One region of the Ensifer sp. ENS11 genome, then DNA from elsewhere that is predicted to be linked to it. Evidence: predicted binding sites of a transcription regulator. Region 1 holds the regulator's gene; each other region holds the start of a gene.
The links. Region 1 encodes PhoB, which activates phosphate uptake and scavenging genes when phosphate is short. Its sites were predicted from a motif close to TGTCATNNANCTGTCAT; they were not measured.

Region 1 (7,432 bases):
TCGCGCGCTCACTCGCGACATAGAAGTTACGGTGGAGCCTTATTATCTGGAAGAGCAATCTGATCCGGATGACAGCCGCTATGTCTGGGGCTACCGCATCGTCATCGCCAACCATTCGGCCGAGTCGGTTCGGCTGATGACACGCTACTGGCATATTACCGACGAGAACGGCCAGGTGGACGAAGTCAGCGGGCCCGGTGTCATCGGAGAGCAACCGTTGCTGAACCCCGGCGATACCTACGAATATTCCTCCGGATGCCCGCTCGATACGCCGTCCGGCGTCATGTTCGGCCACTACAGCATGGAATCGGAAGGCGGAGAACACTTCAACGTGGCAATCCCCGCCTTCTCGCTTGATTCACCAGGGCTCGTTCGAACCCTGAATTGAGGCATCCTACTGCTGGCGGACCTCGCTTGCCTCGAAGCGATAGGTGGTCGAGCAGAACTCGCACGTCACCTTGATCAAGCCGTCCTCGATGGTGCTCTCGATATCGTCGGCGTGCAGTCCGGTGAGCACCGAGCGGATCTTTTCGCGCGAACAGCTGCAGCGATCATAGACCGCCTGCGGCTCGTAGACGCGAACGCCGCGCTCGTGGAACAGCCGATAGAGCAGACGTTCCGTGCCGACCATCGGGTCGGTCAGTTCGTCGGCATCGATCGTCTCGACCATGACCTTGGCTTCCGCCCAGAGATCGTCCTCGTCGAAGAGATCCTCGTTGTCGTCGCCGTCACCCCCCGAAAGATCCGGTTGGCGCATGCGCTCCGGCGCATCCGGCAGGAACTGCGCGACCATGCCGCCGGCGCGCCAGCGATGGCGCGGCTTGCCGTTCTCGTCGCGGTCGAGCAGTTCGGCAACGCCGAGGCGCACCTTGGTCGGGATCTGCTCCGACTGGCGGAAGTAGACGCCGGCAATCTCCTCGAGCGTGGCGCCATCGAGCGCAACGATGCCCTGATAGCGCTGGGTATGGGCACCCTGATCGATGGTGAAGGCGAGAACGCCCTTGCCCAGCAGCTCATGCGACTGGGTGCGTCCGTCCTTCAGAGCTTCCTCCAGCGCTTCCTCGTTGAAACGGGCATAGGCGCGCACCCGATCGGGCGTGGCAAAATCGGCGACGACAAGATCGACCGGGCCGTCGCTCTTCGTCTGGACGATAAGCTTGCCGTCGAACTTCAGCGACGTTCCGAGCAGCACGGTCAGCACCACGGTCTCGGCAACCAGCCGCGCGACCGGAAGCGGATAGTTGTGGCGCTCGAGGATCGCATCGAGCATCGGGCCGAGCTGAACGGCGCGGCCACGCACATCGAGGCCCTCCACCTGGAAGGGCACGACATGATCGTCACCGGCAAAGTCGAATTCGCCAAGTCCTGGTGCCATCTCAGTCATCTGCTGCTCCTTACGTCACTAAAGCGCGTCGCGATCGCCAGGATTCGCTGACTGCGCTTCAAGTTTTTGTTCTTGTGCATATCGTTATCGCAAAACCGCTGCGCACTTTTCCGCGACATGCTTGGGAGAGGGCCGCGCAGAGAACATAAACATCCTCCGGTGCAGCCTGCCCGTTATCCTATTCGATCCCGCCATAAACGGATTTGTCTAGCAGGCATGTGCCGTTTTGCCGGCCGATCATGCGCTGCCTGTCGTCAGGTAACGTCCGTTGTTTCCACCCCGGAACGTCCCGCATTCGGCCTAAATCGTGTCGCATGCGGGAAATTTCAATAGGCAGACGCGCCGATCAGACGAGCCCCATGCACCAGGCGATGATCGACTTCTGTGCGTGCAGCCTGTTTTCCGCCTCGTCGAATACCACCGACTGCGGCCCGTCGATGACCTCGTCGGTCACTTCCTCGCCGCGATGCGCCGGCAGGCAGTGCATGAACAGTGCGTCCGGCGAGGCGTGCCTCATCAGCGCGTCGTTGACCTGGAAGGGCTGGAAGACGTTGTGGCCGCGAGCGCGATGCTCCTGGTTCATGGAAATCCAGGTGTCGGTAACGACGCAATGCGCGCCGGCAACGGCCTGCTCGGCCTCATGGCAAAGCAGGATCTCGCCGCCATTGTTGCGCGCCCAGTTGAGGATCTTGTCGTGCGGCTCGGAACCGAGCGGCACCGCCATGTTCATGCGGTAGCCGAAACGGGCCGAGCCCTCGATCAGCGAGTGAAGCACGTTGTTTCCGTCGCCGGTCCAGGCGATGGTCTTGCCCTTCACCGGGCCGCGATGCTCCTCGAAGGTCATGATATCGGCCATGATCTGGCAGGGATGGGTGTCGTCGGTCAGGCCGTTGATGACGGGCACCGTGGCGTGCTCGGCAAGCTCGAGAAGACGGCGATGATCGGTGGTGCGGATCATGATCGCATCGACGTAGCGTGACAGCACCTTGGCAGTGTCGCCGATGGTCTCGGCGCGGCCGAGCTGCATTTCGGTGCCCGAGAGAAACAGGGTTTCGCCGCCGAGCTGGCGCATGCCGACGTCAAAGGAGACGCGCGTGCGGGTCGAAGGCTTTTCGAAGATCATCGCCAACATCTTGCCGGCGAGCGGCTTTTCGGCGGTTCCGGCCTTCGTCGCCGTCTTTCGCACGCGTGCGTCATCGATGATCGTGCGCAGATCGGCTGCCGTCATGGCCGAAAGATCGATGAAATGTCTTGTGCCTGCCATCGTAGTCAATTCCTGTCTCAGAATGGCCCGTGGAGCGCGACCGGTGTCGAAGAGCCAAAAGAACGCTCGACACCTTGGGCTCGCGCATGGACCCTTGGGAAAATCGCTGCCGATCTCCGGGTTCACAAATTAGGCTGCGGCGGTACCGCTGCTGCTTCTCACGGCTTCGGCCGCGCGCTCGATCCGCGCCAGGCCTTCGCGCGCTTCCGCGGCGGTCACCGTCAGCGGCGGCAACAGGCGCAGGACGTTTTCGCCGGCCGGAACAGCCAGCAGCTTCTCCGCGCGGATCGCCTTCAGGAGATCGGCCGAAGGGCCTTTCGCCTTGATGCCGAGCATCAGGCCGTCGCCGCGGATATCCTCGATCACATCGGGGAAACGGTCCTTCAACGACGCGAGGCCCTGGCGGAAGACCAGGGCCACGTCGCGGACATGCTCCAGGAAACCGTCGGCCAGGATGACGTCGAGCACGGCGTTGCCGACAGCCATGGCAAGCGGGTTGCCGCCATAGGTCGAACCGTGCGTACCGGCGACCATGCCGGCAGCCGCCTCTTCGGTCGCAAGGCAGGCACCGAGCGGGAAGCCGCCGCCGATGCCCTTGGCGACAGCCATGATATCCGGACGGATGCCAGCCCATTCATAGGCGAAAAGCTTGCCGGTGCGGCCGACGCCGGACTGGACCTCGTCGAGGATCAGCAGCAGACCGAACTCGTCGCAAAGCGCGCGCAGCTCCTGCATGAATTCCTTGGTGACCGGGCGGATGCCGCCCTCGCCCTGGATCGGCTCGATCAGGATCGCCGCCGTCTCGTCGGTGATCGCATCCTTGAGCGCCGTGATATCGCCGAAGGGAACCTGATAGAAACCCGGGGCCTTCGGGCCAAAGCCCTCGATGTACTTCTGCTGACCACCCGCCGCGATGGTCGCGATCGTGCGTCCGTGGAAGGCACCCTCGAAGGTGATGATGTGGAACTTCTCCGGATTGCCCTTGGCATAGTGGTAGCGACGCGCAGTCTTGATCGCGCATTCGAGCGCCTCGGCACCCGAGTTGGTGAAGAAGACACGATCGGCGAAGGTGACGGCCGTCAGCCGGCGTGCAAGGCTCTCCTGGCCGGGGACCTCATAAAGGTTGGACAGGTGCCAGACCTTCTCGGCCTGCGCCTTCAACGCCTCGACCAGATGCGGATGCGCATGGCCAAGCGAGTTGACGGCGACGCCGGCGGCGAAGTCGAGATAGCGCGAGCCGTCTTCGGCGATCAACCAGACGCCCTCTCCTCGCTCGAAACGCAACGGCGCACGCATGTAGGTGTCGTAAAGCGGCGTGGTTGCAGTCATGGCGAGCCTCTCCTTCATTGCTATCGGCATCGATCCGAGCCCCTGTTGAGCGCGGCAAAAAATTAAAAATGCCGCCTTGCGGCGGCGCAGGCACTATTCCTATTTCGCAGCGCAATGTCAACAAAACCAAGCTTTGCAGTGCGGTCGGACGGGTCTGATCCATGCGACGAAAAAATCACGCGACGGGGCTTGCAAAAATGCAACGCCCACCGAGCAAGTTGGGGAAAACCAAGAAATCGATTCGGCGCGATTCGCGGGACTCTTGCCACGGAGTCCGCCGGTCAGTAGGTTAATGTTCAATTACTAGACGCATGCGGCGGGCCTAGTCACCAAAAGTGTTATCGCGTTGCAGCTCCGGAGCCTGTCCGGAGCGTGGTGAGAGATTCTGTCATCGCCAACGCTGAGAACGGAGAGTGCAGAAATGAACTGGACTGACGAGCGGGTGGAAAAACTGAAGAAGCTTTGGTCCGAGGGCCTGAGCGCGAGCCAGATCGCGGCACAGCTCGGCGGCGTCAGCCGCAATGCGGTCATCGGCAAGGTTCACCGGCTGAGCCTGCCCGGCAGGGCCAAGGCTGGCGGAACCACCGCCGCGACCCGGCCGAAGCAGCGCCCGACTTCGGCGCCGCGCGCTCCGAACTACGCTTCGCGCGTCACGACACGGACGGTTACCCGTGCGGCCGGCGCGACCGTGCTCAAGGAAGAGGTCGAAGTCGATCTCGTCGCCGAACAGGATTTCCGCATCCAGACGGATGTGGTCGTGCCAATGTCGCGCCGCCTGGAGCTGACGCAGTTGACCGAGCGCACCTGCAAATGGCCGATCGGCGACCCGCTCAAGGAAGAATTCCACTTCTGCGGCAACGATTCCCCGGAAGCTTCGCCCTATTGCACATTCCATGCGCGGCTTGCCTATCAGCCGACCTCCGAGCGCCGTCGCGCTCGCTGAGACGACCGAAAACCACATGCAGAAAAGGGGCCGCACGGCCCCTTTTTTATTGGCTGCTGCATGTTTCCCTGGTTCGTATTCGCTTCAAGGAAACATGCCGCAATTCAAGATGCAACAGCGACCTTTGCGCGTCCATTAAGATGCGCGGCGCTGCAGTGGCCGGCTGGCTCAGCTTTCGAGCGAGTAGCCGGCACCGCGAACGGTGCGGATGACATCAGGCATGCTCGAGAAATTCAGTGCCTTGCGCAAGCGACCGACATGCACGTCGACGGTGCGCTCGTCGACATAGATATCGTGGCCCCAGACGCCATCAAGGAGTTGCGAGCGCGAGAACACCCGGCCCGGCGACGACATCAGGAATTCGAGCAGGCGGAATTCCGTCGGACCAAGGCGGACCTCGCGGGTGCGGCGATGCACGCGATGGGTCTCGCGATCGAGCTCGATGTCGCCGCAGCGAAGCAGCGTCGAGAGGACCTCGGGCTTGGCGCGCCGCAGCATCGCCTTGACACGGGCCATCAGCTCCGGGGTCGAGAACGGCTTGACGACATAATCGTCGGCGCCGGTGGCAAGGCCACGAACCCGCTCGCTCTCCTCGCCGCGCGCCGTCAGCATGATGATCGGCAGGCGCTCGGTTTCCGGACGTTGGCGCAGCCGGCGGCAAAGCTCGATGCCGGAAACGCCCGGCAGCATCCAGTCGAGGATCAGGAGATCCGGGAGGCGCTCCTGTAGGCGGATCTCCGCCTCGTCTCCGCGCAGGATCGTATCAACATCGAACCCTTCGGCTTCGAGGTTATAACGCAGCAGGACACTCAGCGCCTCTTCGTCTTCGACAACGGCGATTTTCGGCAACATCAGGCAACGTCTCCTTACCCAGAGCGTCTCGCGTTCGATCGAACGCAAAGAGATGCTCGAACATATAGAATCTGGAGCACTCCGCGCGTTTTCATAGGCACGCGCGAAAACGTATAGCTTCAGACGCAGTAGAGCAGGGCCGCAACCAGGGCTGCGACCGGAGCAGGTTCATAAGCAGGCACTCGAACGTATCCGGGTCTTAAAGCGCGTCGCGATCTCTAAGATGCGCTTGTTGTGCTTTAAGTTCTTGTTTTTGCACATGTCGTTATCGCAAAACCGCTGCGCACTTTTGCGCGACATGCGTTAGTCCTTCACGGCACCCAGCGTCGACGTATTGTCGTCCTTCGGACGCTCGCCTTCCGGCTGCGCGCCCGTCGCCATGTAGTAGATCGTCTCGGCGATATTGGTGGCGTGGTCGCCGATACGCTCGATGTTCTTGGCACAGAAGAGAAGATGCGTGCAGGGCGTGATGTTGCGCGGATCTTCCATCATGTAGGTGAGCAGCTCGCGGAACAGCGAGGTGTAGATCGCGTCGATCTCCTCGTCGCGCTCGCGGATGCTGTTGGCCTTCTCCGGCGAGCGGGAAGCGTAGACGTCGAGGACTTCCTTGAGCTGCACCAGCGCAAGCTCTGCCAGGTGTTCGAGACCGCGCGCCAGCTTGCGCGGGATGCCGGAGCCGGCAACCGCGATGACACGCTTGGCGTTGTTCTTGCCGAGGTCGCCGACGCGCTCCAGATCGGACGCGATGCGGATCGATCCCATGATCTCGCGCAGGTCGGCAGCAACGGGCTGGCGCTTGGCGATGGTGACGATTGCCTTTTCGCCGATCTGGCGTTCGGCTTCATCGAGGATGGTGTCGTCGGAGATCACCTTCTGCGCCAAGGCGAGGTCAGAATTGACAAGCGCACGAACGGATTCGCCCACCATCTGCTCGGCAAGCCCGCCCATCTCGGAGATGCGGCGCGTGAGATATTTCAGTTCTTCGTCGTAGGCGGACATTATGTGCATGGACATAGTCTTCGATCCTTGCGGGCGCGTTCAGGAAACGGGGTGAAGAGGAGCTTCGGCCATCAACCGAACCGGCCCATGATGTAGTCCTGGGTACGCTGGTCATCCGGATTGGTGAACATCTTGTCGGTGTCGTTCTCCTCGACAAGATTGCCGAGGTGGAACATGGCAGTGCGCTGCGAAACACGCGCCGCCTGCTGCATCGAGTGGGTGACGATGACGATCGTGAAGTTGGTACGCAGCTCGTGGATCAGTTCCTCGACCTTGGCCGTCGCGATCGGATCGAGCGCCGAACAGGGCTCGTCCATCAGGATCACTTCAGGGCTGACGGCAACGGCGCGCGCGATGCACAGACGCTGCTGCTGGCCGCCCGAAAGACCGGTGCCCGGCTCCTGCAGGCGATCCTTCACCTCGTTCCACAAACCAGCCTTCTGCAGGCTGGTCTCGACGACTTCGTCGAACTCAGACTTGGTGCGGGCAAGCCCGTGGATGCGCGGGCCGTAGGCGACGTTGTCGTAGATCGACTTCGGGAACGGGTTCGGCTTCTGGAACACCATGCCGACGCGGGCTCGCAGTTCCACGACGTCGATCGTCGGGTCGTAGATGTCGTCTTCATCGAGCGTGATCTTGCCGGTGACGCGGCAGTTCTCGA
Region 2 (7,432 bases), on a different contig from region 1:
CGGCGCGAAGTAGATTGCATAACGCACGGTCTTCACTTTCTTGTATCGACCGGCCCGCCGGAACGGCGGGTCGATTGTTCGCGGGATGCGATGCGCAGCTAGCCGATTTCCATGACAACATCATGATGGCCGCGGTGCAAAAAATTCTTCTCGTCAATGAGCCTTCTGCCCCATCAGTCGCGAGCGGCAGGCGTTCGAGATGCTGTCGAAAATAAACACGACCAGCAAGATGAGAAGCACCATATAAGCGACATTTTCCCAATCGGAGTTGGTACGCATCGCTTCCCAGAGTTTCAGGCCGATGCCACCGGCGCCGACAGCGCCGATGATCGTTGCCGAACGCGTGTTGGATTCCCAGAAATAGAGCGCCTGGCTGGCGAATACCGGCAGGACCTGCGGCAGGACGCCGAAGCGTTGCACGGCAAGCGGGGTGGCGCCGACGGATTTTACGCCTTCGCGCTGCTTGTCGTCGATGTTCTCCAAAGCCTCGGAGTAGAGCTTGCCCAAGGTGCCGGTGTCGGTGAAGAAAATTGCGGACATGCCGGCAAGCGGTCCCGGGCCAAAGGCGCGCGTGAAGAACAATGCCCAGATGAACATGTCCACCGAACGCAGGAAATCGAAGAAGCGCTTGGCGAGCTGGTTCGTCAGGAAATTCGGGGTGATGTTGCGCGCCGCCAGGAAGCAGAGCGGGAACGCGACCAGCGAGGCAAAAAGCGTGCCGACGAAGGCCATGACCACGGTCTGCAGCAGTTTGGTCCACACATCCAGATGCTGCCATTCGGCGTTGTAGAGGATGTTGTTCCAGGCAAGCGACAGGTTCGAGCGCGTGGGTTCGATGCGCTCGCCGCTCGTGATCAACGAAAATATATCGCCATAGCCCTTGCCGAAGAACGGTGAGTGGACGTCGAAGAGGAAATTGGCCCAGCCGAAGAAGCGATTGCGGATCGAGATGTCGTCACCTTCGACGTCGGCCCAACCAGTTGCACCAAAGGCGAGCGTGATCTTCTCGCCCGGGCGTTTCTGCGTGGCCCAGGCGGGGAGGGCACCCTGAGGGGTTACCGTGTCCTGGCCATCGACGGCCATCGTCAGCGTCTCGCCACGATGGGTTGCCTTGACGAGTCCGTCGGCAATTTCGATCTTCGTCGACCTGTCATAGGTGATGACGGCCCTGGTGATGATTTCCTCGGTCCGCATTTCGACGCGGTTCTGCTCACTTGGCGTATTGGCCGCGCCGAGCGCTGAACCCGGCGCCATGAAGCTGAAGGATGACGTCGTCTTGGGCTTTGCAGTCTGTGCGGTTGCAGCGGGTAATTCGACTTTTCGGGTCACGGTTTCCTTGTCGAGTTCCACCCATGCCGGATTCGGATTTGGCCCAAGCGGCGAGTTGCGCTGGTAATCGAGCGTCATCGTCTTGTCGCGGGCGATCTTGATCTCGGGCCGAACCTCGTAGGAGACCCAATCCGCGAGATAGGTCCCGGCAATGCCCCAATTGGCGTTGCCCAGAACATGCCCGATCGAAAAGAACCACCAGCTGAAGATGAGGTAAGCGACGAGGCCGACACTGATGACAATCGTGCGCAGGCGCTTGTTCGAGGAGCCCTGCAGCAAGTGCGGGTGACGCGATGCGATCGCATCCATTTCGAGAGCGCTTAATCTGGTCGTGGAGGTCATGATGCGCACCTACTGGGCAAGCTGGAAGGCCTGGTCGCCGACGAGGCGACGGCGCAGCCATGCGGAAAACTGGTCGACGGCGAAGATCGTTGCAAACAGCAGGATGACGATCGCCAGTGTCTTTGCCTGATGGCCCTGGCCGATCGACAGACGCAGCAACTCGCCGATCCCGCCGCCGCCAACTGCGCCGATGATGGTCGAGGCGCGTACGTTGATCTCGAGGCGAAGCAGGAAATAGCTGGCGAAGTTGGGCAGCACCTGCGGCACCATGCCGAACCAGACGCGTTCGATCCAGTTGCCACCGGCGGCGCGCAGGCCCTCGTCCGGTTTCATGTCGGCGTTCTCGACCACCTCGAAGAACAGCTTGCCGAGTGCGCCGACCGTGTGGATCGAAACCGCGGCGATCGCGGGTATCGGCCCGAGCGAGAGGATTGCCAGGAAGAAGCCGGCGATGACCACTTCGGGAAAGGCGCGTAGGATCTCCATCAGCCGGCGCACGACACCACGAACCCACGGATTGGGCATCAGGTTGCGGGCGGCAAGGAAACAGAAGATGAAGCCGAAGAACGTGCCGATGACGGTGGAGAAGATCGCGATGTTCACGGTCTCCAGCATCTTGTGCACATACTCAGGAATGTAGAAGCTCTCGGTCAGGTAGAGCCGACCCTCGGGATAATTGTACTTGAAGCTGCCGTCGTCGTAGGGCGAAGGCAGATCGAACATGGCGCGGAAGATTTCCAGGCCATCACGCGGCGCGAGATCGCCGACGAAATCGAAGAAGTGCGGCAGGCGGTCGAAGAATTTGCCGGCATTGGAATCGTTGGCAAACCAGAGCGAGCCGGAAAGGGCGAGCACCAGCACGGCGAAGCCGAGCCAGGAGTAAAGCCGGCGACGCGAGTTCAACTCCTGCCAGTGGCGCTCGACCAGCGCGCCGTTTTCACTCAGATGCCTCGGGAGCATGGAAGTTGCCATGAATGTTCCGGCAATGCCGGCCTCTGTCGACAGGCGCTCCAGGCGCCCCAGCAAAAAGGCGAACGCTGGCCGTTTTGGCGGCCAGCGTCCTTGAATGATCAGGAAAATCAGCCGCCGATCGTTGCCTTGCGGGCGTCGATGATCGGCTTGTAGAAGTCGGCGTTGACTTCGGTGAAGCCAGTGAAATCGCCACCCTGGATGGCGGAGAAGCAGGCGGCATCGGTCTTCGGCAGGTCGAGCATGAACTGCTTGAACTTGGCCTTCATGTCATCGTTCATCGTCGAACGGACGACGATCGGGCCGTTCGGGATCAACGGCGACTTCCAGAGTTCGACCAGGTCATTCATGTCGAGGATGCCCTTGTCGACCATCTTCTTCAGGTTGCCCGAAGTGTAGCCGTCCTTGAATTCGCCGACGCCCGAACCGAAGGTCGTGCCGGCATCGAACGTGCCCTTGACGACTTCGAGAACCAGGTTTTCGTGACCGCCGCCGAAGCCGGTTTCACCGAAGAATTCCTTGACCGGCGCGCCGATCGATTCCGGCAGGGTGACGAGCGGGATGAGGTAGCCAGAGGTCGAGTCCGGATCGGCAAAGCCGAGCTTCTTGCCCTTCAGGTCTTCGAGCTTGGTGATGCCGGAGTCCTTGCGGGCGACCATGATCGAGTGGTAGCCGGTCGAACCGTCGGTCTGGACGGTCGTCAGGATCGGCTCGACCGCGTCGGCCTTGGCGAGGTAGATCTTGGCAAAGCCCGAAGCGCCGAGTTCGGCGTAGTCGAGCGTGCCGCCGAGCAGGCCCTGGATGACGCCGTCATAGTCGGCGGCCGGGAACAGCGAAACCTTTTCGACGCCGATTGCAGCCGGCAGCTTGTCGACGATACACTGGAAGTTGCGCAGGCGGTCGGCTTCGTTTTCGCCGCCGATGATACCGACGCGGAATTCCTTGAGGTCTTCGGCCTGAGCGTGGCCGACGAGGGCGAGCAGGGCGACAGCGCCCAGAAGAGCTTTCTTCAGCATAAGGTTCTCCCGTTTCTCCGGCTTTGCCGGATGATATTCGGTTTCAAAGAGGTGCCCTTGACGTGGGCCTTCGATCCTGGCGGGCGTCAGATGCCGGCCAGTGCCAGCGGCTGGAGGCCGGCAGATGCCGTTTGTTCCTGCGGAATGGCCGCCGGAATGTTGATGCTTGTCGAGGTCATCGATTCCTCGATGCCCGTATCGGCGCCGTAGATCTCGGCGACGGCGGCCGCCGTCAGGTCCTTCGGCTGGCCGTCGAAGACGACGCGGCCGTGCGCCATACCGATGATCCGCTCGCAGTAGTTGCGCGCCGTGTCGAGCGTGTGGAGATTGGTGATTACGGTGATGCCGTCGCGCTCGTTGATGTCGCGCAGCGCGTCCATGACGATCTTGGCGTTGAGCGGGTCGAGCGAGGCGATTGGCTCGTCAGCGAGCAGAACCTTCGGCTGCTGCATCAATGCGCGGGCGATGGCCACGCGCTGCTGCTGGCCGCCGGAAAGCGTGCCCGCCGCCTGCAGCGCCGTCTGCTCGATGCCGAGGCGCTCCAGCGCGCCGATCGCCATGATGCGCTCTTCGCGGGTAAACATGTTGAGGATGCTCAGAACCGTCGAACGATGGTTCAGGCGACCCAGCAGCACATTGGTCAGAACGTCGAGGCGCGGCACCAGATTGAACTGCTGGAAGATCATCGCGCAGTCGCGCTGCCAGTTGCGCAGTGCGGCACCGCGCAGTGACGAGACTTCCGTGCCGGCGAACTCGATCGAGCCGGACGACAGGTCGACCAGGCGATTGATCATGCGAAGCAGCGTCGACTTGCCAGCGCCGGAGCGGCCGATCACGCCGACCATCTGGCCCTGGGGAATGTCGAAGGTAACCGAGCTCACGGCTGTCTTCTTGCCGAACTGGCGGGTTACATTCTTCAACTGAAACATTTCTAGCAGGTCCTCTTTCGGGGAGACCGGTCATCGGTATGACACCTGCCATATCGGCGCTTCATGAAAGCGAAATGTCAGTTTCTTGTAGTTTATGTTACAGTTCACAGCCTCGCCGACATCCTTAACGGAATGTGACAATCGCAGCGGGATGGAGGTGCGTTGTCGCTACCTCAGGAAGCGCTCGGGGTTGAAACCGACTGGGTCAAGGCCGTTTGCGGCGAAGCTTTCGGGCGCCGGTAGGCCAATCAGCAGGTTTGCGGCAAGCGCGCCTAGTGCCGGCGACGTCAGAATGCCGTAGCCGCCCTGGCCGGCAAGCCAGAAGAAATCCGGACGATCCTTGGCGTGACCGATCACCGGCAGCTTGTCCGGTGAAAAGCTGCGCAAGCCAGCCCAGCTCTTGAAGATGCGGCGGACCGGGACGGTCGTCGCCTCTTCCACGTAGTGGGCGCCCCAGGCGACATCGATCTCCTCGGGCTGCACGTCCGTCGGTTCGCACGGCGTGGCGTCGGCAGGAGAGGCAAGCAGCCGCCCGCCTTCGGGCTTCATATAGAAGTCCTCGTCGATCTCGTTGATCTCGGGCATTGTCAGGGCATCGATCTCCGCGGGAAGGTCCACCGTGATCGCGCTGCGGCGATGCGGCACGATGCCGACCGGCGTCACGCCGAAGAGGCTTGCGACCGGGTCGGCCCAGCCGCCAGCCGCATTGACGATGACCTGGGCATGGATCTCGCCGGCATTCGTCGAAAGCACCCAGCCATTTGCCTCGCGGCGCGGAGCCACGATGTCGCTGCGCTCAATCACCTCGGCGCCATGGCGACGTGCGCCGCGCAGGTAACCCTGCAGCAGGTTCTCGACCTCGATGTCCCAGAAATTCGGGTCATAAAATGCGGCCGCCACATAGTCGCGCCGAAGAATCGGTACGCGGGTGATTGCTTCGTCGACAGTCAGCCTTCGCAGGTCGGGATTGACAGCGCTTTCCTCGGCAAACACCGCCTCAAGCCGTGCCACTTTCTCCGCATTGGCGATCATGACGCCGCCACGCTGCTTCAACAGCGGTACGTCGGAAAAGCCTTCGGGAGGCTGATCGAAGAAAGTCTTGGAGATCGCCGCGAGCTTGCACACTTCAGGGGCGTTGTACCGCAGAACGAATTCGGCGGCGGAGCGCCCGGTGCTGTGATAACCGAGCCCGTCTTCCCGCTCGATGACGGCAACGGAGCGGTGCGGTGCCAGAAAAAAGGCCAGCGAAAGGCCGGCAATGCCGCCACCAACGATTGCCACATCAAATTCACGCATGTCCCGACCCCGCTCCTGATTTGGTGGGACCATAGGCAGCGCGTGTTACGCGTTCAAATTTATAACGGGAAATGTCGCTATCAATTCTGCTGATGATCAAGGCAGTGATCAAGCGGCGCGGTATCGGCCACATGCGCAAGGAAGGCGGCCTCGGCCGGATTGAGAATCGAGTTCGGGTTGGAGATGCGAAACACATCCGTCGTTGGCAGGTTGTGGTAGGGCGGCAGTTGCCAAAGTCGTCCGCCGGCGACGGCGGGCGCTGCCAGATGATCCGGCAGCATGCCGATGCCGACGTTGGAGGCGATCAGCCGCATCACTTCCTCGACATTGCAGGAGACGGCCCGAACCTGCTGGCCAAACGAGCCAATGGCGCGCACTGCCGTCACGGAGTTCATATGCTGTCCGCCGAGCACATCGGCGATGAAGGCGATATAGGCATTGCCGCGAAGATCGTTGAAATCAACACCCTCGACACCGAACAGGGGATGCTCGCGGCCGCAGTAAAGCGCATAGCGCTCACGCACGTGGAAGCTCTTGTTCAGCCAGGCGGGGATGTTGCCGTCGCAAAGACCCATCGTCGCGATGTTGCGTTCGACTGCGCTCAGAACGTCCACAGTCGTGGCGACCGTCACCGAAATCGTTACCTTCGGATGCTGGATAAAGAAGCTCTCGAGCTTCCGGTCCCAGGCCGGGTTGTGGGCATGGCTGACGACATGAATGTTGAGGTGGCCGGTGATTTCCTCGCCCGCCGTTTCAAGGACGTTGGGAAGCCGGATGACGGCCGCGAAGATGTCGCGGCACTGCGCGTGCAATCGGGCGCCGGCATCGGTCAGGTCGAAGCGGCCCGGGCGGCGGTCGATGAGCTTTTGCCCAACGGTCTGTTCGAGCCGCTTGAGCGCCATGCTGACGGCCGGCTGCTGCAGCAGGAGCCTGTTGGCCGCAGCGGTGATGCTGCCTTCCTCCACCACGACGACGAATGTGCGCAGCAAGTTCCAGTCGAGATTGTGAGCAAAGCGTTCTAAGCGGTCGTTGGCCATTGGCGGGTACGAGCATGGACCTTTAGCGTGGCACTGGCGCGGCGCGGTGACGACGAGCGCCGCCAAGTGAACCCGACTCTTGTCGCCATATTTCGACGGATTTGCAACATGAACGGCACCTGGCGACCGGTGGCACGCCCAATGTGTAGCGCGCAAGGAGTCCGGCGGCACTTCACAGCCGATTGTGTGGCGCTCAGCGAGGCCATTCCGCAGACGCATGAGGCGGTGCCTCAATTTCGTTTGAAAGCCTTGGTTCTGCTTGCCATAACCGCAAGTGGAAAAATCCGATGGGAGAGAAACATGGCCGGCAAGACGCAATTTCAATGGGACGACGCGTTCCTCCTCGAAGATCAGTTGACCGAGGACGAGCGCATGATCCGCGACACGGCACGAGCCTATGCACAGGATCGCCTGCAGCCGCGGGTCATCGCTGCCTATCGCGAAGAATCGACTGATCCCGAAATCTTCCGGGAAATGGGCGAACTTGGTCTGCTCGGCGCGACCGTATCGGAGA
Region 3 (7,432 bases), on a different contig from region 1:
TTGCGGATGCGCATGGGCGAGCCCTATGCCGCAAGACTGATCAACAAGCTCGACGAACCGACGACTGTCCACTGGCACGGACTTCGCATACCCAATGCCATGGACGGCGTGCCCGAGATGACCCAGCCCTATGTCTATCCGGGCGATCCCTTCGACTACATCTTCACGCCGCCGGATGCCGGCACCTTCTGGTATCACCCCCACTGCAATACGCTGACGCAGATGGGAAGCGGGCTGACCGGCGTCATCGTCGTCGAGAACCCGGATGATCCAGTATTCGACGCCGAGATCGTCTTGAACCTGCGCGACTGGCGGCTCGGCAAAGGCGGCGTTTTCATCGACCCGTTCAAACCGAGGGACGCTGCGCGCGGCGGCACCTACGGCACGGTTCGCACCGCAAACTGGCAGCAGGAGCCGAGCTACGACGCGCCGGCCGGCGGCCTCGTGCGGGTCCGTATCGCGGCGACGGATGTCACGCGGATATATACGGTCGGCCTGGAGGGGGCGGAGGCCATGGTCGTCGCGCTAGATGCAAATCCGGTCGACAAGCCCTTCCCGCTCGACCGCTACGACGTCGGCCCGGGCCAGCGCATCGACCTCGTCGTCAGGATGCCCGACAACGAAGGTGCGACGGTGAAGCTCGGCAATCTGCGTGGCTCGCATCCCTGGACGATCGCCAATTTCCGCGCAACGGGCCAATCCTTGAAGCGCGATATCCGCGATGTGGCTGCCCTTCCCGCCAATCCGATCGCCGAGGCGGACCTGTCGGTTGCCACTCGCGTTCCGATCGATCTGACGGCCACGGCAGAACACAAGGCGACGCCGTCGATCTGCGGCTCGCTCGGCTACACCTTCTGGGCAATCAACAAGGTACCGTGGCCGGGCGACACGCCCGATCCGATCGCGCCGATCGAGGAGATGAAGCTCGGCAAGAGCTATGTCCTGCAGATCGCCAATCGGACGCCGCATGCCCATCCGATCCACCTGCATGGCATGAGCTTCCGAATTCTCAATTCGAACAAGCGGACCTTCCTGCCACCACCGACGGACACCATCCTGCTTTTGCCCGACGAACAGGCGGAAATCGCGCTCGTCGCCGACAATCTTGGCGATTGGGTGTTCCATTGCCACATCATCGAGCACCAGAAGACCGGCATGACCGGTTATTTCAAGGTGGTTTGAGATTTTCGATTGTGACGGATGGCATGAAGGGCTACACGAAAAACCTAGCCGCATTTTTGCCACAGTGATTTAAATCCGATGATTGAAACAACCGCAGATCTAGAGGCCGCCTGCCAGCAGCTGGCCCGCTCAAGTTATATTACGATAGACACGGAATTCCTGCGTGAGACCACCTTCTGGCCAGAGCTTTGCCTGATCCAGATGGCAAACCCGGATATGGCCGTCATCGTCGACCCGATGGCCAAGGGCATCGATCTCACGCCGTTCTTCGCGTTGATGGCCAACCCCGACGTGATCAAGGTCTTCCATGCCGCGCGCCAGGATATCGAGATCATTTTCCATCTCGGCAATCTGATTCCGCATCCGATCTTCGACACCCAGGTTGCGGCCATGGTCTGCGGCTTCGGCGACAGCGTCTCCTATGACCAGCTCGTCAACCGCATCAAGGGCGAGCAGATCGACAAGTCCTCGCGCTTCACCGATTGGAGCCGGCGGCCGCTGACCGAGAAACAGCTCGATTACGCGCTGGCCGATGTCACGCATCTGCGCGACATCTATCAGTACCTGAATGCGCAGCTCGAGCGCGAAAGCCGCTCGCTATGGCTTTCCGAGGAAATGGCGATCCTCGAAGCCCGCGATACCTACGACCTGCACCCGGACGATGCCTGGCAGCGCCTGAAAATGCGCGTCAAGAAGCCGATCGAGCTTGCCGTGCTGCAGAAGGTCGCAGCCTGGCGTGAACGCGAGGCACGCAACCGCAACGTTCCGCGCGGGCGTATCATCAAGGACGATGCGATCTATGAAGTCGCGCAGCAGCAGCCGAAGGACACCGAGGCGCTGGCGCGGCTGCGAACCATTCCGAAGGGCTGGGAACGATCGAGCGCCGGGGCTGCGCTGATCGAGGCGGTCAACGAAGCGCTCGCCATCCCCAAGACCGACCTGCCACGGCTGCCGCGGCAGAGCCATACACCTGAAGGCGCAGCCGCCGCCACCGAAATGCTGAAGGTGCTGTTGAAGCTGATCGCCGAGAAGCAGGGCGTGGCTGCCAAGATCATCGCCAACAGCGAGGATCTCGACAAGATCGCCGCCGAGGGCGAGAACGCCGATGTCGGCGCGCTCAAGGGGTGGCGGCGCGAGCTGTTCGGCGATACGGCACTGAAATTGATCAATGGTGAAGTGGCTCTGCGCTTCGTCGACAAGAAGATCGAAGCGATGGAAATCGGTGACTGAAAAACGGACGGGCGGACAACAACTTTCCGCCCGAATCCGGCTCTAGCCAAGGCCCTGCAGCGGGACTGATTCGCAATCGCGTCGAGCAGACATCAGAGCGCTGACGCGTGACGCGACAACCAGGGTGTCCGACGCGTTTTTTCTTCGTTGTCCGGGTTCGAGGCTCTTCCGCATGCGCTGGCGTTTCTCCATGTTCGAGGGAATTTTGCTGCTGTTGATCGTCAGTAGCGCCGGCGCCATCTATGCGACGATCGCCTTCGACGGTGGCGGCGGATTGATCGGCGCCACGTACGCATTGTGCGTCTGCGTCCCGATCCTCGCCTTTGAACGGCGCATCATTCTCCGGCGTCTCAACCGCAAGATCCATTCCTATTCGACGCCCGCTTTCTTCCTCGCTTCGATCGCCGTCTATCTGGTGTTTATCGAGCTGGGCTACGGCGTCGCCGGCTTCCTGATGCAGATGAGCGGGCAAATAGACGCGGATTGGAAGGACGCGGTCGTCCCCTCAAGCACGGCGCTTCTGTTCGCCCTGGCGGTCTCGGGCTCGATCGTTTTCGCGCTTCGCGTGCGCGAACTGTTGGGCCGTGACGTGTTTCTGAGCCTTTTGACCGGGCGCTATCGCAAGCCGATGCAGGAGGAGCGCGTCTTCCTCTTCATCGATCTTGCCGGCTCCACCGCCTATGCCGAGCGATACGGCGATCTCAGGATGCAGGAATATCTCAGCAAGCTGTTTGCAACACTTGCCGACCCCGTACTGCGCTATCGCGGCGCGATCGACGACTATGTCGGCGACGCGGCCGTGATTACCTGGCCCTTCGACCGTGCTGTCAAAAACGCCGCCTGCGTGCACTGCGTTTTCGACATTCTCGAAGAGATCGAAGCCGGCGCCCACCGTTGGCGCAAGGAGTTCGGCGAGGTTCCGCGCCTACGGGCAGCGCTTCATGGCGGCACCATCGTCGCCGCGGAAATTGGCGTCGACAAACACAAGATCACCTATTTCGGCGACACGGTGAACACCACCGCTCGCCTCGAAGGCCTGTGCAAGTCACTGAACCATCAGGTGCTGATTTCCACCGACCTCGCCCGCAAGATGCGGCTGCCGCACTATGTCCGCGTGGAAGATCTTGGCGAGCACGCCGTGAAGGGACGCGGGCAGAAGCTCGGCGTCCTGGCGCTTCGGGCCGGGGGCACGCCTGCACCGCCAGTGGCTGTCAATTAGCCGTCAACCGTGCAGTTTTGCACCCTTGGTGATCTTGTCGGCCAGCTTCTTGTCGGCATGAATGGCGATGCCGGCGACCTTCGCGCCGTCGGGTCGCGTTTCGGCGAAGACCGCGCGGTTGGCGCTGTCGTGGCCGGTCGAAAACATCGCATCGACATAAACAGAGGTTTGTATTTCCCTTTCGATCGCACGGCGTTGAATATTGCCAAGCGTCGCACCATCTGCCGATAACACGATGATCGGCTGAACGCTCAGAGCGTTGTAGATGTGGCCGGCGCCGTCGCGATAGGGTTCGCCGATAATCGCCGGTTTCTGCCCGGCGATGCCGGTTGCCAGAAACGCGGTGACGTTCAGCTTCTGCCAGGTGGCCAGATCGTCGCGCAAAACGATCGCAAACTTGGTGTCGAACATGACGGGTATCTCCATTTCAGGACATCAGGGCGTGCCCAAGGAGGCCTTAACCGAGGACGCAGCGATCAATCTTGAACGATTGTGCGGATCGCCGGGCGATGGCATCCGCGTCGCGGCACCGGTGGACGGCATAGAGCGCATCGAGGCCCGGCTGCACGGCAAGGTCTTCGAGCCGCATCGCCACGACACCTATGCGCTTGGCGTGACGCTTGGCGGCATCCAGACCTTCCAGTATCGTGGCGAGAGCCGCTACAGCACGCCTGGAAGCATCATCATCATTCACCCCGACGAACTGCACGATGGCGGCGCGGGCACGGAAGCGACGCTTCGCTACAGGATGATGTATCTGCAGCCGGAGCGATTGATCGCGGCGCTTGGCGACAGTGGCGGCGCCTTGCCCATCATAGCCGCCCCGGTTGTTGGTGACGTGGCCCTGCGCCAGGCGATCGGCGAGGCCGTCATGGATCTCGACGGCGGTATTGACGAACTCGCGCTCGACGACATTCTTACACGCATTGCAGAAGGCTTGTGCCGCCATGCCGGCACGACAAGCAAGGCTGCCGGCAGGTCGGCCAAGCGGGCGGTTTCGAGGCGACGGACTATCTCAAAGCCAACCTCGATCGCCCGGTCGGCTCGCAGGAACTCGAGGCCGTCAGCGGCCTTGATCGCTTCACCCTCGCCCGCCAGTTCCGCAAGGTTCTCGGCACCAGCCCGCACCGCTACCTTCTGATGCGGCGGCTGGAGCAGGCGCGCCGGATGATTGCCGCCGGTCACAGCCTGGCAGGTGCCGCGCTCGAAACCGGCTTTGCCGACCAGGCCCATTTCACCCGCCATTTCAAACGTGCCTACGGTGTAACGCCCGGGCGCTGGGCGAGCCTGGCGCTCGCCGGCTGAAGCACCGGCGCCGCTGGGTCGTTGCGGCCCGGAACCAGTGTCCGGTCACGCGCAACAATTCGAACTCGGCGAGTTTCTCCCCTCGGGCGCAGCGCCTTTCGTCTGTCATCAAAGCTTCACCAGCCTGTAAGCCAAGCATCACCCAACCGTCATCAAAGCCGCCTATCGGGTTCCCGTACTTTGGCATCCAACCCACGGTGACTTTCATGACCAAAACGCTTCTCGCCGCTGCGGCGCTCACACTTTTGATGACGACGACCGTCCTGGCCGAGGAAAAGGCCTTTCCCGCAACCCTGAAGGCACATGCGATCCTACCGGCAAACACGATCCTGGCAGCACCGTCCGACGCACCGGAATACCTGAAGACATCGGGCAAATTCACCACGGCGGACCGCAAGCGCGCTGACGCGCTCGGCACCGTGCCCGGCAAGGATGGCGTGCGCCCGACCGGCCTTTCACTGCCGTTCAACGGCCAGCCGATGCAGGGCTTCTCCGGCATCAGGGCCATGGAAGACGGCACCTTCTGGAGCCTTTCCGACAACGGCTTCGGCAACAAGCTGAACTCAACCGATGCCATGCTGATGCTGCACCACGTGAAGATGGACTGGGACGCCGGCAAGGTCGAGGCGCTGAAAACACTGTTCCTCACCGACCCGGACCGCAAGGCCCCCTTCCCGATCGTCATGGAAGGTTCCGACAAGCGCTACCTGACCGGCGCTGACTTCGACGTTGAGTCGATCCAGCCGGTCGCCGACGGCTTCTGGGTCGGGGAAGAATTCGGTCCCTATATCCTGAAATTCGATGTCGACGGCAAGCTGACCGACGTCATCGCGACAACAGTTGACGGCAAGCCGGTTATGTCGCCCGACAATCCGACCCTGACACTGCAGGGCGATCCGTCGAAGAAGACACCCGCCTTCAACCTGAAGCGCTCCGGCGGCTATGAAGGCATGGCACTGTCGAAGGACGGCTCCAAGCTCTACGGTCTGCTCGAAGGGCCGATCTGGACCGACAGCGAAACCGTGGAACAGGCCGATGGCCGTCCGACACTACGCGTCATCGAACTCGATGTCGCAGCCAAGGCCTGGACGGGCCGCAGCTGGCTCTATCCGCTGGCCGAAGGCGGCGAGGCAATCGGCGACTTCAACATGCTCGACGACAAGACGGCACTGGTGATCGAACGCGACAACGGCGCGGGCACGCTCGACAAGGCCTGCGCCGATCCGAAGGATCCGAAGCCGGATTGCTTTGCCGTCGGCTCGAAGGTGAAACGTGTCTACAAGATTGCCTTCGATGACAGCAATGTCGGCAAGGCCGTCCGCAAGATCGGTTACATCGACCTCCTGAAGATCGCCGACCCCGACAACAAGAAGCGCCAGGGCGGTGGTGACGGCTATTACGACATGCCGTTCGTGACGATCGAAAACGTCGATCGCGTCGATGACACGCACATCATCGTCGGCAATGACAACAACCTGCCGTTCTCGGCCGGCCGGGCGCTTGATAAGGCCGACGACAACGAGTTCGTTCTGCTCGAAGTCGGCGAATTCTTGAAAGCCGAATAATCAAAAAAGGGCGCGCGGATTTGCGTCCGCGCGCCCCTTCGTCAAAGATCTGAGTGCGTTCAGCTCTCGAACTGGAACGCCAATCTTCTGCCGGTCAGCTTGCCGAGCTGCTGCAGCCGTCCGTCGAGGCGCTCGCCGGCAAATTCCGAATAGGCCGCAGGCACGACGATCTCCAGATCGACATCCGGCAGGGACGATTTGCGGAAGGTCAAATTCCTCGCCACGCCCGGCATCGACGCCGAGAACAGATAGGCGACGCGCAGCAGGCCGCCGAGCAGTTTCGCCAGTTCCAGCAGTCGCGGCGTGGTAATGCCGGTCAGTGCGCCGGTCGCGCCATCGTCGTTCAGGCCTTCGAAGCGATAGTAGTTGGCGAGCGCGATATAGGCCCGCCCCGCATGGGTGATGCCGGAGAAGGTCGAGTGGGCGATGATGTTCAGCGCCTGCAGACCGCGATAGTCCGGATGGGCGCGCCAGCTGATATCGGCGAGCAGGCAGGCAGCCTGGCGATAGCGGCTTTCCTCTTCGGTTTCCTCGACGCCGAAGAACGGCACCATGCGGCCGGTCCAGTCGGCAAGTTCGCGGGCATGCTCGGGGGAACGCGCCCGCAGGATGGCGATTTCGCCGGCGGCGGTCAGCAGCGGATCCTGCGCACGCTCGCTCTCGTTCAGCAGAGAGAAGAGATAGCCTTCGCGCACGCCGAGCGCCGAGAACGAAATCCGCTCCGGCTTCATGATCGACAGTGCTTCCTGCATCGCGATCGCGCCAAAGGGAAGCAGGCTGCGGCGGCTTTTGGAGATCGTCGCATAGGCCGATGGCTTGATGTTCCTCGGCTCGATCACCTCCGGCAGCAGCGCCATCGCCTCGTCGTAGGAGATCTCGTAGCCTTGCATCATATGCAGCGGATAGTTTCGGATTTCCATGTGCAGCTTGG

Region 2: the regulator PhoB is predicted to act here: its motif matches at 4,649-4,665, upstream of phnC (phosphonate ABC transporter ATP-binding protein).
Region 3: the regulator PhoB is predicted to act here: its motif matches at 5,040-5,056, upstream of IB264_RS05135 (esterase-like activity of phytase family protein).

The regions. Positions count from the first base shown of each region.
Region 1 is NZ_JACVAN010000001.1:444,581-452,012, reverse strand. It holds gene apaG (Co2+/Mg2+ efflux protein ApaG) at 1-388, shown strand, start outside; gene IB264_RS02230 (Hsp33 family molecular chaperone) at 395-1,384, opposite strand; gene argF (ornithine carbamoyltransferase) at 1,731-2,648, opposite strand; gene IB264_RS02220 (aspartate aminotransferase family protein) at 2,778-3,977, opposite strand; gene IB264_RS02215 (GcrA family cell cycle regulator) at 4,399-4,920, shown strand; gene phoB (phosphate regulon transcriptional regulator PhoB) at 5,089-5,772, opposite strand; gene phoU (phosphate signaling complex protein PhoU) at 6,076-6,786, opposite strand; gene pstB (phosphate ABC transporter ATP-binding protein PstB) at 6,843-7,432, opposite strand, start outside.
Region 2 is NZ_JACVAN010000007.1:288,919-296,350, forward strand. It holds gene IB264_RS16550 (DUF1045 domain-containing protein) at 1-27, opposite strand, end outside; gene phnE (phosphonate ABC transporter, permease protein PhnE) at 154-1,671, opposite strand; gene phnE (phosphonate ABC transporter, permease protein PhnE) at 1,681-2,643, opposite strand; gene phnD (phosphonate ABC transporter substrate-binding protein) at 2,751-3,656, opposite strand; gene phnC (phosphonate ABC transporter ATP-binding protein) at 3,743-4,585, opposite strand; gene IB264_RS16575 (FAD-binding oxidoreductase) at 4,754-5,881, opposite strand; gene IB264_RS16580 (LysR family transcriptional regulator) at 5,962-6,918, opposite strand; gene IB264_RS16585 (acyl-CoA dehydrogenase) at 7,219-7,432, shown strand, end outside.
Region 3 is NZ_JACVAN010000002.1:213,220-220,651, forward strand. It holds gene IB264_RS05110 (multicopper oxidase family protein) at 1-1,182, shown strand, start outside; gene rnd (ribonuclease D) at 1,261-2,412, shown strand; gene IB264_RS05120 (adenylate/guanylate cyclase domain-containing protein) at 2,585-3,631, shown strand; gene IB264_RS05125 (DUF2000 family protein) at 3,635-4,042, opposite strand; partial or broken gene IB264_RS35350 (AraC family ligand binding domain-containing protein) at 4,041-4,496, shown strand; gene IB264_RS35355 (helix-turn-helix domain-containing protein) at 4,571-4,936, shown strand; gene IB264_RS05135 (esterase-like activity of phytase family protein) at 5,143-6,501, shown strand; gene ppx (exopolyphosphatase) at 6,561-7,432, opposite strand, start outside.